3 regions of the Thalassotalea agarivorans genome follow, and region 1 is predicted to be linked to each of the others. Evidence: predicted binding sites of a transcription regulator. Region 1 holds the regulator's gene; each other region holds the start of a gene.
The links. The regulator LexA, encoded in region 1, represses DNA repair genes until DNA is damaged. The targets are predictions, from matches to a motif close to TACTGTATNNNNATACAGTA.
Positions count from the first base shown of each region.

Region 2: a site for LexA is predicted at 1,186-1,205, ahead of dinB (DNA polymerase IV). Genes of this name have one in related genera too.
Region 3: a site for LexA is predicted at 1,885-1,904, ahead of recN (DNA repair protein RecN). Genes of this name have one in related genera too.

Region 1 is NZ_AP027363.1:296,597-300,482, forward strand. Features, by position in the region: gene QUD85_RS01325 (alpha/beta hydrolase family protein) at 1-115, opposite strand, end outside; gene QUD85_RS01330 (type 1 glutamine amidotransferase domain-containing protein) at 112-1,239, opposite strand; gene lexA (transcriptional repressor LexA) at 1,449-2,063, shown strand; gene coxB (cytochrome c oxidase subunit II) at 2,525-3,886, shown strand, end outside.
Region 2 is NZ_AP027363.1:911,859-915,744, forward strand. Features, by position in the region: gene QUD85_RS04275 (outer membrane lipoprotein-sorting protein) at 1-464, opposite strand, end outside; gene QUD85_RS04280 (YdgH/BhsA/McbA family protein) at 739-1,005, shown strand; gene dinB (DNA polymerase IV) at 1,208-2,263, shown strand; gene QUD85_RS04290 (MBL fold metallo-hydrolase) at 2,313-3,167, shown strand; gene yghU (glutathione-dependent disulfide-bond oxidoreductase) at 3,255-3,886, shown strand, end outside.
Region 3 is NZ_AP027363.1:1,055,343-1,059,228, reverse strand. Features, by position in the region: gene grpE (nucleotide exchange factor GrpE) at 35-631, opposite strand; gene nadK (NAD(+) kinase) at 901-1,782, shown strand; gene recN (DNA repair protein RecN) at 1,920-3,584, shown strand; gene QUD85_RS04995 (outer membrane protein assembly factor BamE) at 3,680-3,886, shown strand, end outside.

The DNA of each region.
Region 1 (3,886 bases):
GGTTTACTTGATAGTCTTTCAATCCCCAAATTGCATACCAAATCGCCCCGAGTACTGCTAAAACGCCAATAATAGATGTCATCATTTTTTTCCAATTTTGCTTTAGCCAGTTCATGATTTTGTCGCCTCATCAAGCAGGATGTTAATCTGTTCGTTTTCAGGAAACTTAGTTTTTGAGTGCTTCAAAACGTTGATAGCTTGTTGTGGATTGTTTTGGTCTAAATAGGTTTGTGCAATTGCGGTATATAACATTGGATGGTCAATATCTTTTGACGTTAACTCCATTAGCATTAACGCAACGTTGCGCTCAGCTTCAGTATTGGCATATTTACTTTGGTAAACACCGAACATGGCCAGTAGCATAGGGCTGTAATCTTGCTTGCTGGTCTCAAAAGTTTGCTTTGCAGCCTGACTATCAACATAAAACTGCTCTACTAGTTTTATTGTATTGTCGTCTTTGAATTGGGGCAGATTGTCTGTGGCTAATCCCAACTTTTCAACAACCGCAATAGCGCTATCTGCCGTTGAAAAAGGATTTTGTCCTGTCACTAAACGGCCATCAATGCTTACTTGATTTAGCATCAATCCATCTTTTATTAGTTGAGCGCCTTGTGCCTTTATTTGATCCTCTAATGAAAAAGGTAATTGCCATTTCTTGGTAAACGCTTGTTCCTCAAGGTTGGTAAAAGCTGATATTCGCTTGCCTGCAAGTAGATATTCTCCATTGCTAAGTTTTATATCCAAAAGCGCGGCAGGACCATGGCATACTGCAGCAACAATACCGTTTTGCTCATAGATTGATTTGATCAATTGTTTTAGCTTTTGGTCTTTAGCCAAGTCATACATTGGTCCTTTGCCTCCAACCACGTATATGGCGTCATACATGTTTGGATTGATGGTGCTCAATGATTTGGTTTGTTTTAGCAATGTGACTGCTTGCTGATCAGTAAGAAATTGTTTGTTGTAAGGTTTTTCAGTGTCAAAATTGTCTGTAATGAGTTCACCGCCACTTGGCGAAGCAAATGTTACGTTAGTACCTGCAGACTTAAATACAAGGTATGACTTACTCATTTCATCAAATTCATAACCAGGCTTTATCAGCTCTCCTTGCTCATTTTTTTCGCCGTAACTACTCAGTACCATTAAAATATTTTTGTTATCTGCTTGCGCTGAATTGCCCAAACTACAGATTAACGTAAACAAAGTTATTGCTAAGTTTTTTTGAAATTTTGTTTTCATTTGTGTGCTCCATTGTTTTGTTAGGAGGACAATGTAGCAATGTGGATGTGAAGAGAGTGTGAAGATGGGGCTAGCTAAATTTGGCTGGTCCTTGTTTAGTTGCTCACTGGGTTTCACATATAACCACCTAATCCTACGGATAATTTTGCTTGCCTTTCGTTATTACCTGTATATACTGACAATACTGTACGTAAAAACAGGTTGGGTAAATGAAGCCGTTAACGCCACGTCAATCACAAATCTTTGATTTAATTAAAGAGAAAATATCCGAAACAGGTATGCCACCCACACGCGCGGAAATCGCCGACTTTTTTGGCTTTAAATCAGCTAATGCCGCAGAAGAGCATTTAAAAGCGCTGGCTAAGAAAGGCTACATTGAAATGTTGCCTGGCACGTCGCGTGGAATAAAGTTGGCCGACGAGTTCTTAGAAGAAGAGGGGCTTCCGTTAATAGGTCGTGTAGCTGCGGGCGAACCGATATTGGCGCAGGAGCATGTTGAAGACAGGTATCAAATCGATGGGGCTTTATTTCATCCACCGGCAGATTACTTACTGCGTGTAAATGGCGAAAGCATGAAAGATATCGGCATTTTAGATGGCGACTTATTAGCAGTACATCAAACCACTGACGTACACAATGGGCAAGTTATTGTTGCGCGTGTTGAAGAAGACGTCACCGTAAAACGCTTTAAAAAAGAAGGCAATGTCGTGTATTTGCATGCTGAAAACGAAGATTTCGCGCCAATTAAAGTTGATTTAGCGCATCAGCCTTTCTTTGTAGAAGGTATTGCTGTAGGTGTTATTAGAAACGCTGATTGGATGTAATAACTGCTCTTAGTATGTTGTTTATATAGAAAAGACCCTTAAGGGTCTTTTTTTGTACAAAAAATAACCTCTTTATTCTGCTCCCTTTCAACTTTTTTCACTTTTTTTGATAAATTGATTATTTATTGAACTAAGCGCTATCCTTTATTACTTCTAGTTATAGAGTTATTACTCCATTGTTATTAAAGCAAAATTTGCAATTGCTTGCGATAAAAGGACTAGATCTTGTTTATTTTTTAAGTAATTCTAGTATGGAATTTAACCGCATTGTTAAATCAGAATAAATAATTAAAAAAAACCAGATCCTGGTACTCATACAACAAGAAATGGGCGAAAAATATCGAGAAATACGTTTTCTCATAGGGGATTTTTCGCACTGCTAACCGGGCAGGAGGATAACTCGCGTGATTAGACGTAATCTAGCGTTGCTGTTAATTTCAGGTTTGTTCGCTAATAGTGCAATGGCACAGTCGAAATACAACCTGACTGAGGGGGTAACAGCAATCAGTAAGGAAGTATACGATCTCCATATGCTTATCATGTACATTTGTGTCGTGATAGGTGTGATCGTATTTGGTGCGATGTTTTGGTCAATGTACTTTCATCGCAAATCCAAAGGTGTAAAAGCTGCAACATTCCATGAAAGCACAAAAGTAGAAATACTTTGGACCGCAATTCCCATTATTATTTTGGTTGCTATGGCTATTCCTGCCACGCAAACGCTAATCAAAATGGAAGACAATTCTGCTGCAGATATGACTGTGCAAGTAACAGGCTCGCAATGGAAATGGCACTACAAGTATTTTGAAGAAGATATTGAATTCTATTCTGTTTTATCTACGCCTCGTGACGAGTTCGATGACCTAGACGGTGTCGCCTCCGATAAAGGTGAAAATTACCTATTAGAAGTAGATAAGCCTCTTGTTATTCCTACCGGCAAGAAAGTTCGATTTGTTATTACCTCTGACGATGTTATTCACTCTTGGTGGGTACCAGCGTTTGCGGTTAAACAAGATGCTAATCCAGGTTTTATTAACGAAGCTTGGACAAAAGTTGATGTACCAGGTGTATATCGCGGCCAATGTGCTGAGCTTTGCGGTAAAGACCATGGTTATATGCCAGTTGTCGTCGAAGTAAAATCACAAGAAGACTATGACGCCTGGGTTGCTGAGCAAAAAGAATTGCAAGCTCAAGCGGCAGAAGCGGAAAAAGCCTCGCTTAATGCTCAAATGACCATGGATGAAGCGATGGACTTAGGTGAAACTATTTACGTAGCGCATTGTGCAGCGTGTCACCAAGCTTCAGGTCAAGGTTTACCGCCGGCATTTCCTGCCCTTAAAGGTAGCCCAATTGCGTTAGGCGATGCGAATGCACATATCGATATTGTATATAACGGTAAAGCGGGCACTGGTATGCAAGGCTATGGTAAACAACTTAGCTTGAAAGAACTTGCAGCTGTTGTCACCTATGAGCGAAATGCTTGGGGTAACAATGTCGGTGATATTGTGCAAGCATCTGATGTACAAGCATTCACTACTGGCGGTGGTGGAGCGGATTCTGCCCAGGCGCCAGCGCAAGCCGAAGAAGCAGCGTCTGTTGAAGAAAAACCTGCTGAAGATTTAACAAAAGTCTACTCAAAAGATGAGCTAATGACCCTTGGCGAACAAGTCTACATGCAAGCATGTGTTGCTTGTCATCAAGCTGGCGGTCAAGGTTTACCACCTACATTCCCGTCACTACTGAAAAGTCCAATTATTACCGGCGATGTAACAGCACACATTGATATGGTGCTTAACGGTAGTAAGAAAAATCCTGCAATGGCT
Region 2 (3,886 bases), 620 kb from region 1:
GTCACCGTTTGTTCTTTTGGTAGCAGTGATAAATGCAGTTGTTCTCCTTCTTCTTTTACTGTCACCGAATAGTCGTCTACAAGCGAGGAATCTTTAACTAAATCATCATTGGTAAAATCTGATCCCATCCATGAACCCATCATCATTGATGGAGGCACTTTGATTACTTTGTTGATCTTTGGAAAGTAATTCCACATTTCCGTGTCTTTCTTTAGGGTAGAAACGCCTCTGTCTTTTTTCGGGCTAAGCACGCGGAAAAAGGTTTCTTCCATGCCCTTTGTCCAGCTTTCCATTTCCATAGTGCGTTGCCAATTCGGGGTGACAATAGTCATTTTCATGGTAGCGATAGAAGAGTCTGAACGATAAAGCTCATCGATTTTCTTCAATATAGCGGTGCCATCTTCACTGGCAAAGGTGAAACAGGAAAAGCAACTGATTATTAGCAGGGGAAGCAATCTTTGCATGGCTATCTCGCTGATATTTATAAATTATTAGAAGAATCTTTATAGATAATGTAGCGCCTAACCTAGAGTTTATCCAATAATTTGTTGCTTAAACAAACCCGCCTCATTTTTGTCTGCTGCGTTATGCATACGTATGCATAAGCGGTGTTAACACACTGTAACAGTCATTGTCTGTGTACTGGATAAAATGTTGTTAATACAAAGATTTAAACCATCGATATCTTGTTGAATAGTTAACTGGAATATATCGGTTTTCACTTAAAAGGAATGTGTTATGAAAACATTAATAGCGCTAGCAGCAGTATTAACATTGTCGGCATGCTCAGCATTGCAACACAGTGAGCGACCTGAAACGCAAGTTGTTCCTGTGGGGAAGTACAACTTAAAACAAGGTGACTCACTAACCTATGTCAGATCAAGAATAGGGATGTACGACGACAATATCTGGTGCATTTACGATAAGAATGTCGATACACGCGTAAGCTTCAAGCAATATGACTTAGGCAGGTACTGCCCGAAAAAAATTATTGTTGAGAGCTAATCACTCATTAGCTTTATCTTAAGTAGGTGATAGTTGCCTAGTATTAACTGGCGCTATCACGACTTGTTCCATTAAGTCATTCTTAACAGCTCAATTAAACGCTCAAACCGCTGCTTCTAATTGCCCCCTTATAGATAAATACTTGCATCTTTAACACAGAGTAAATAGGATATGACTGTGTACTGTTTTTATATACAGTGATATGAGAAAGATTATTCATGTGGATATGGATTGTTTTTATGCTGCTGTCGAAATGCGAGACAATCCTGAATTAGCAGACAAACCAATAGCTGTGGGCGGTAATGGCCCCAGAAGCGTGCTGAGTACCTGTAATTATCTGGCGCGTTCATTTGGCGTGCGTAGCGCCATGCCAGCGATTAAAGCAAAACAACTATGCCCCGATCTGGTCATAGTGCCTGGTCGTATGGATGTGTATAAGCAAGAGTCACGCAAAATTCATCAAGTCTTCAGGCAATATACAGACATCATCGAACCACTTTCTTTAGACGAAGCCTTCTTAGATGTAACCGATGTCACATTTTGTGGTGGCAGTGCCACACTGATGGCGCAAGAAATACGAGAAAAAATATATCAAACCACCGGTTTAACTGCATCAGCGGGTATCGCCCCAAGTAAGTTCATCGCTAAAATTGCCAGCGATGAGAATAAACCTAACGGTCAATTTGTGGTAACCCCTAACGACGTTGAAGGATTTGTTGCAAACCTGTCTTTAAGAAAAATACCTGGCGTTGGTCCTAAAACCGCAGAAAAGTTAGGGCATTATGGTTTTGTTTCTTGTGCTGATGTAAGAAAGTCTTCCCCTAAGGTACTGCAAGACATTGTTGGCAAATTTGCACTAAGCCTATATCAAAAAAGTCATGGCATAGATGATCGACCGGTAAATACCGACCGTATAAGGAAGTCGATTGGAGTAGAAAGAACCTTAGCGCAGGATATAATCGCCCATAGTGACATGGTCGCTATGATTGATGACTTGTATGAAAAACTCTTGTTGCGCTGGCAACGGGCTGACAAACCGTCGATCAAGTCGATAGGGGTTAAAGTAAAGTTTAATGACTTCACCTTAACCAGTGCCGATCATCAAGCAGAAGCATTTGATGCAAAGGCATTTTTACCCTTGCTTGAAAAAGCAGTGGCAAGGGGCGAGCAAAAGAGCGTTCGCTTAATTGGCTTACATTTAGGGTTAAATACGCAAGAGGGGCAAGTCAATCAGTTAGCATTGCAGTTTGACGAATAATTCAACGCACCCTACTCTAGAAAGATGATAATAATAAGTGGAGAACAACATGCTTAAACGCATTTCGCAATTACTTGTCGCTGGTCTTTTACTGTCCAGTGCGGCTTCCGCTCAAGATATGAGTGAAGTCAAAATAGAAGCATCAAAAGTCGCTGGCAATGTTTATATGCTTAAGGGTAGGGGAGGCAACATTGGCGTGCTTTCAACCAACGAAGGCTTAGTGCTAGTCGATGATCAATTCCAAGCGCTAGCAGAAAAAATTGAAGCGGCCATGAAGCAAATTAATGACAAGCCACTGAAGTATGTCATTAATACTCACTTTCACGGCGACCATACGGGTTCAAATGCCTACTTTGCCGAAAAGGCGCCTATTTTTGCACATGAAAATGTGCGAGCTCGCTTAGCGGCAGATGAACGAGTCAGTGCCAAAGCGCTACCTGTAGTGACCTACGAAGGTGGCGTGACCATTTATTTAGATAACGAAGAAATTCAATTAACGCATTTGCCATCGGGACATACAGATGGTGATACCGTGGTGTACTTCAAAAAAGCGAATGTGTTGCACACAGGTGATTTGTTTTTTGAACTAGGCTTTCCTTTTATCGACATAAATCGTGGCGGTAACGTTAGAGGCTATCTTAAAAATGTAAAATACATGATAGACAACACACCTGATAATGTTGTGATTATTCCAGGCCACGGCAAAATAACCGATAAAGATGGCTTAAAAGCGTTCGCGCAAATGATCGAAGACTGTATTGTTCGCGTTGAAGCAGCGCTTAAAGCAGGTAAGAGCGAAGCCGACATTTTAGCGATGGGCGTAGAAGAAAAATACAAGAGCAAATCTTGGGCATTTATCAATGAAGAGCGTTGGTTAAAAACCTTAGTTGCTGGCTTGCAATAAAAGCCATTAGTTTCCGTTCTAATATCCAATAAAGAGCATTGTTATGCTCTTTATTTTTGCCAATTTTATAAGACAAAAGGATGTAACATGACATCGAAGACTTATGTACCACCTAAAGTTTGGACACATGACGCTGAAAGTGGCGGAAAGTTTGCCAATATTAATCGCCCGGTATCTGGCGCTACGCACGACAAAGCTCTGCCAAAGGGCGAGCATCCATTGCAATTGCATTCGCTAGCAACACCTAATGGCGTTAAAGTGACCATCATGTTGGAAGAACTGCTTGAAGCAGGCTTTGATGCAGAATATGACGCTTATACCATCAACATTGGTGAAGGTGAGCAATTTAGTAGTGGCTTTGTTGGCATTAACCCAAATTCAAAAATCCCTGCCTTGATCGATTACGGTCAAACACCTGCACTACCTGTGTTTGAATCGGGTGCGATTTTGTTATATCTCGCTGAAAAATATGGCGCCTTTGTACCGCAAGATGTTCAGCAACGAGCAAATTGCTATAGCTGGTTAATGTGGCAAATGGGCAGCGCACCCTTTTTAGGTGGCGGCTTTGGCCATTTTTATGCTTATGCACCCGAACCGTTTGAGTATCCAATCAATCGATACACCATGGAAGTTAAACGCCAATTGGATGTGCTGGATAAACATTTGGCAGAAAACACCTATATGGTTGCAGATGAATATACCGTTGCCGATATGGCGAT
Region 3 (3,886 bases), 760 kb from region 1:
CAGCTTCTTCAAATGCTTATCGTTTAAATCGCGACTAGCCTTTAGCTACCATCACCATTGCTGGGCGCACTAAACGACCATTTAAGCTGTAACCTTTTTGCATTACCGCAACAACGGTATTTGCTGCTACGCCAGGGATTTCTTGCATCGACATTGCTTGATGCAATTCTGGGTTGAACGCTTCGTCTTTCGGGTTAATTTCCTGAATATCGAACTTTTCTAAACCCGACATAAAACTTTGTAGCGTTAATTCAACACCTTCAAGTAATGGCTTTTGTGCTTCATCTTCACGATCAAAGCTTTCAATTGCGCGCTCTAGGTTATCAACTACTGGGAGCAGTTCGTTAACAAACTTTTCTAATGCAAACTTGCGCGCCTTTTCTACGTCCTGTGCACTGCGGCGACGGATGTTTTCAACTTCAGCCTTAGCTCGCACCACGCTATCTTTTTGGTCAGCAACTTTTGCTTCAGCCGCGGCTAATTTAAGCTCAAGTTCATTGATTTTTTCTTGTTCAGCAGAAATGACCTCACCTTCAACGGCTTCATCTGTTGCTACTTCTTCAACAGATACCTCTTCTTGGTTCTGATCTTCTACTTCTTTGTTGATTGATTCGTTTGACTCAGCTGTCATGAAAAACTCCGCGTATAATAACTAGCGTAGGCGGTTTTACACCCTAAAAACTCATATGTTGCATATTATGGGGATTGAAAAAGATGATTCAAGTAGTTGCTAGGATAATTTTACACATTAATAGCAATTAATCGCGTTAGTTACACATTTAGTCGATTCATGTGCCGAAAAGCACTATGTATCGGCGGCTATTACCGCTAACTTATACTTTACAAACAAGGTGATAAGTACGACACTGAGCGCAATGTAATAACAAGTCGCTAAATCATATGAGCAGGCTATATAACACCATCGGCTTAATTGGTAAGCCCCAACACGAAGGCGCAAAAGCCAGTATTGAAATGTTGCATCAGTATTTGACGCAGCAGGACTATAACGTGGTAACCGAGGCAACCGTCGCTCGTTCATTAGCGATAGACAATATTGAAGTATGCACACTCAACGAAATTGGCGAAAAAGCCGATTTGGCCATTGTTGTCGGTGGTGACGGCTACATGCTAGGCGCAGCGCGCGTATTGTCGAATTACGACATAGGCGTTATTGGTGTTAACCGAGGCAATTTAGGTTTTTTGACCGACTTAGCGCCAGATAATATTACAGAACCGTTAGAGCACATTCTTGCTGGCAAGTCGCGCAGTGAACAACGCTTTTTAATCGAAGCGGAAGTGTACCGCCATGGCAAACTAAAAAGTGCCAACAGCGCGGTAAATGAAGCGGTATTGCATGCCGGTAAAGTGGCCAATATGATCGAATTTGAAGTGTATATCGATGGCAGCTTTATGTTTAGCCAGCGCTCTGACGGATTAATTGTATCAACGCCAACAGGTTCAACGGCTTATTCGATGTCTGCTGGTGGCCCCATTCTTACACCAAAACTTAACGCATTATCACTTGTGCCAATGTTTCCACATACATTAACTTCTCGCCCTATTGTTGTAGACGGCGACAGTGAAATAAAATTGGTGCTAGCTAATGAAAACTATGAAAATTTGCAAGTGAGCTGTGACGGTCATGTGATTCTAGCTGTAATGCCTGGCGATCAGGTCATTATTAAGAAAAGCCCAAATACCTTGCGCTTGGTTCACCCACTAGATCACAACTATTTCAACGTCCTTAGAAATAAACTCAGTTGGGGTAATAAACTGTATTAATACGCTAAGCCTTTATTGGAAAAGGCTTAGCAGCTAACCTCGATTTTTTTCACATTCTTTTTTTGTTTTACACTTGATTACTGTATAAAACCTGTATAAATTAACTGTAATTTCATACAGTGATTATCAGGTTAATTATGCTATTACAGTTAAATATTCAAAACTTTGCCATTGTGCGCCAGTTAGATATTGACTGGCAAAAAGGAATGACAAGTATTACCGGGGAAACAGGTGCAGGTAAATCTATTGCGATAGATGCGTTGGGTCTATGTTTAGGGGAAAGAGCCACAACTAATGCCGTGCGCCCAGGTGAGAAAAAAGCAGACCTTGCTGCAACCTTTGATATTAAACATAACCAAGCTGCGATTGACTGGTTAGATAATCACGACCTATTAATGGACGACGAGTGTATTTTACGCCGCGTTATTTCAGCAGAGGGACGCTCCAAGGCCTACATAAATGGCAGCCAGGTACCGCTAGCGCAACTAAAAGACTTAGGCCAATGGTTAATCAATATACATGGCCAGCACGATCATCAATTGATTACCAAATCTAGCGAGCAACGCCGCATCCTCGATGACTATGCCAATCACTATCCTTTGGTAGATCAAGTGGCTTACTACCATCGTAATTTACATCACCTCCAAAGTGAATTAGAGCGTTTACAAGAAAGTAAAAGCCAGCGGGATGCCAAGTTGCAGTTGTTGGAATATCAAGTGAATGAGCTAAACGAATTTGACTTACAACCCAATGAATTCGAACAGCTGGAACAAGACTTCAAGAAACAAAGTAGCGCCCAGGATTTGCTACATGAATGTTTGCAGTCTTTATACATGCTAACTGATGGTGAACAATTTAACGTACTAGATGGCTTAAATAAAAGCATTGAGGGTATCCAGAAATATGCTGATTTGGATCCTAAATTTGCAGAAATTTCCACTATGCTTAACGACGCCATCATTCAGGTTGAAGAAGCAAGTAACGAGCTTAGAAATCATCACGATCGTATCGAACTCGATCCACAAGCCTTTAACACCATAGAGCAACGTTATTCGCTGGCGATCGAATTAGGCAGAAAACACGGCATCGCGCCGGTGGATTTACCACAATTTCATGCAGGCCTGTTAAAGGAGTTAGAAGGTATTAATACTGACGAATCTAGGCTCGATCAATTGCATCAAGAAATAGAAGACTGCAAGGCTCAATATATATCGGCAAGTGACAACCTATCTCAAAGTCGCAAAAAGCATGCAGAAACATTAAGCAAACTGATCACCGCAAGTTTGCAAGAATTGAATATGGAACATGGCCAATTTTGTGTTGCAGTAAATGATGCAGAAAGCGAGAAATCATCTCCATATGGCACCGACGCCATTTCATTTGACGTTAGTTTAAACCCTGGCCAGCCGCTAGAAGCAATGAATAAAGTTGCTTCAGGTGGTGAAATGTCGCGTATTAGCCTAGCAATGCAAGTTATCTTGGCTAGCCGTGTAACCACACCAACATTAATTTTTGATGAAGTAGATGTCGGTATCAGCGGCCCAACCGCTGCTATGGTGGGTAAAAAACTAAAACAACTAGGCGAGCATACGCAAGTGATATGCGTGACTCACCTGCCTCAGGTAGCGAGTAAAGGCCACCAGCAACTGTTTGTCGCTAAACTAACCGACGGTGAACACACAGAAACGTCGGTAAGGGAACTTAATGCGCAAAATCGTGTCGAAGAAATTGCTCGTTTGTTGGCTGGCGATACAATTACAGACAGTAGCCTAGCTAATGCCGAAGAGCTTTTAGCAAGCTAGCAGCCGAATTTGAACGATTTTGTAAAATTGTTTTGTATATCACGGGCTGCTTGGTTATTATCGCACTTCAATAATTTTAGGATTTATAAAGTTTCATGTTGGTTAGAAGTATTTCCCTCGCCTTAGTGTTGGCGTTAAGTGGTTGTTCAAGTTGGGTTTATAAAAGAGATATCCCACAAGGAAACTTTGTTGAGCAAAGAGACATCGACAAGTTACAAATCCAGATGACCAAAGAGCAAGTTAAATTTGTTCTTGGCACGCCTGTGGTTGAAGACCCGTTTTCATCAGACGTGTGGCATTAT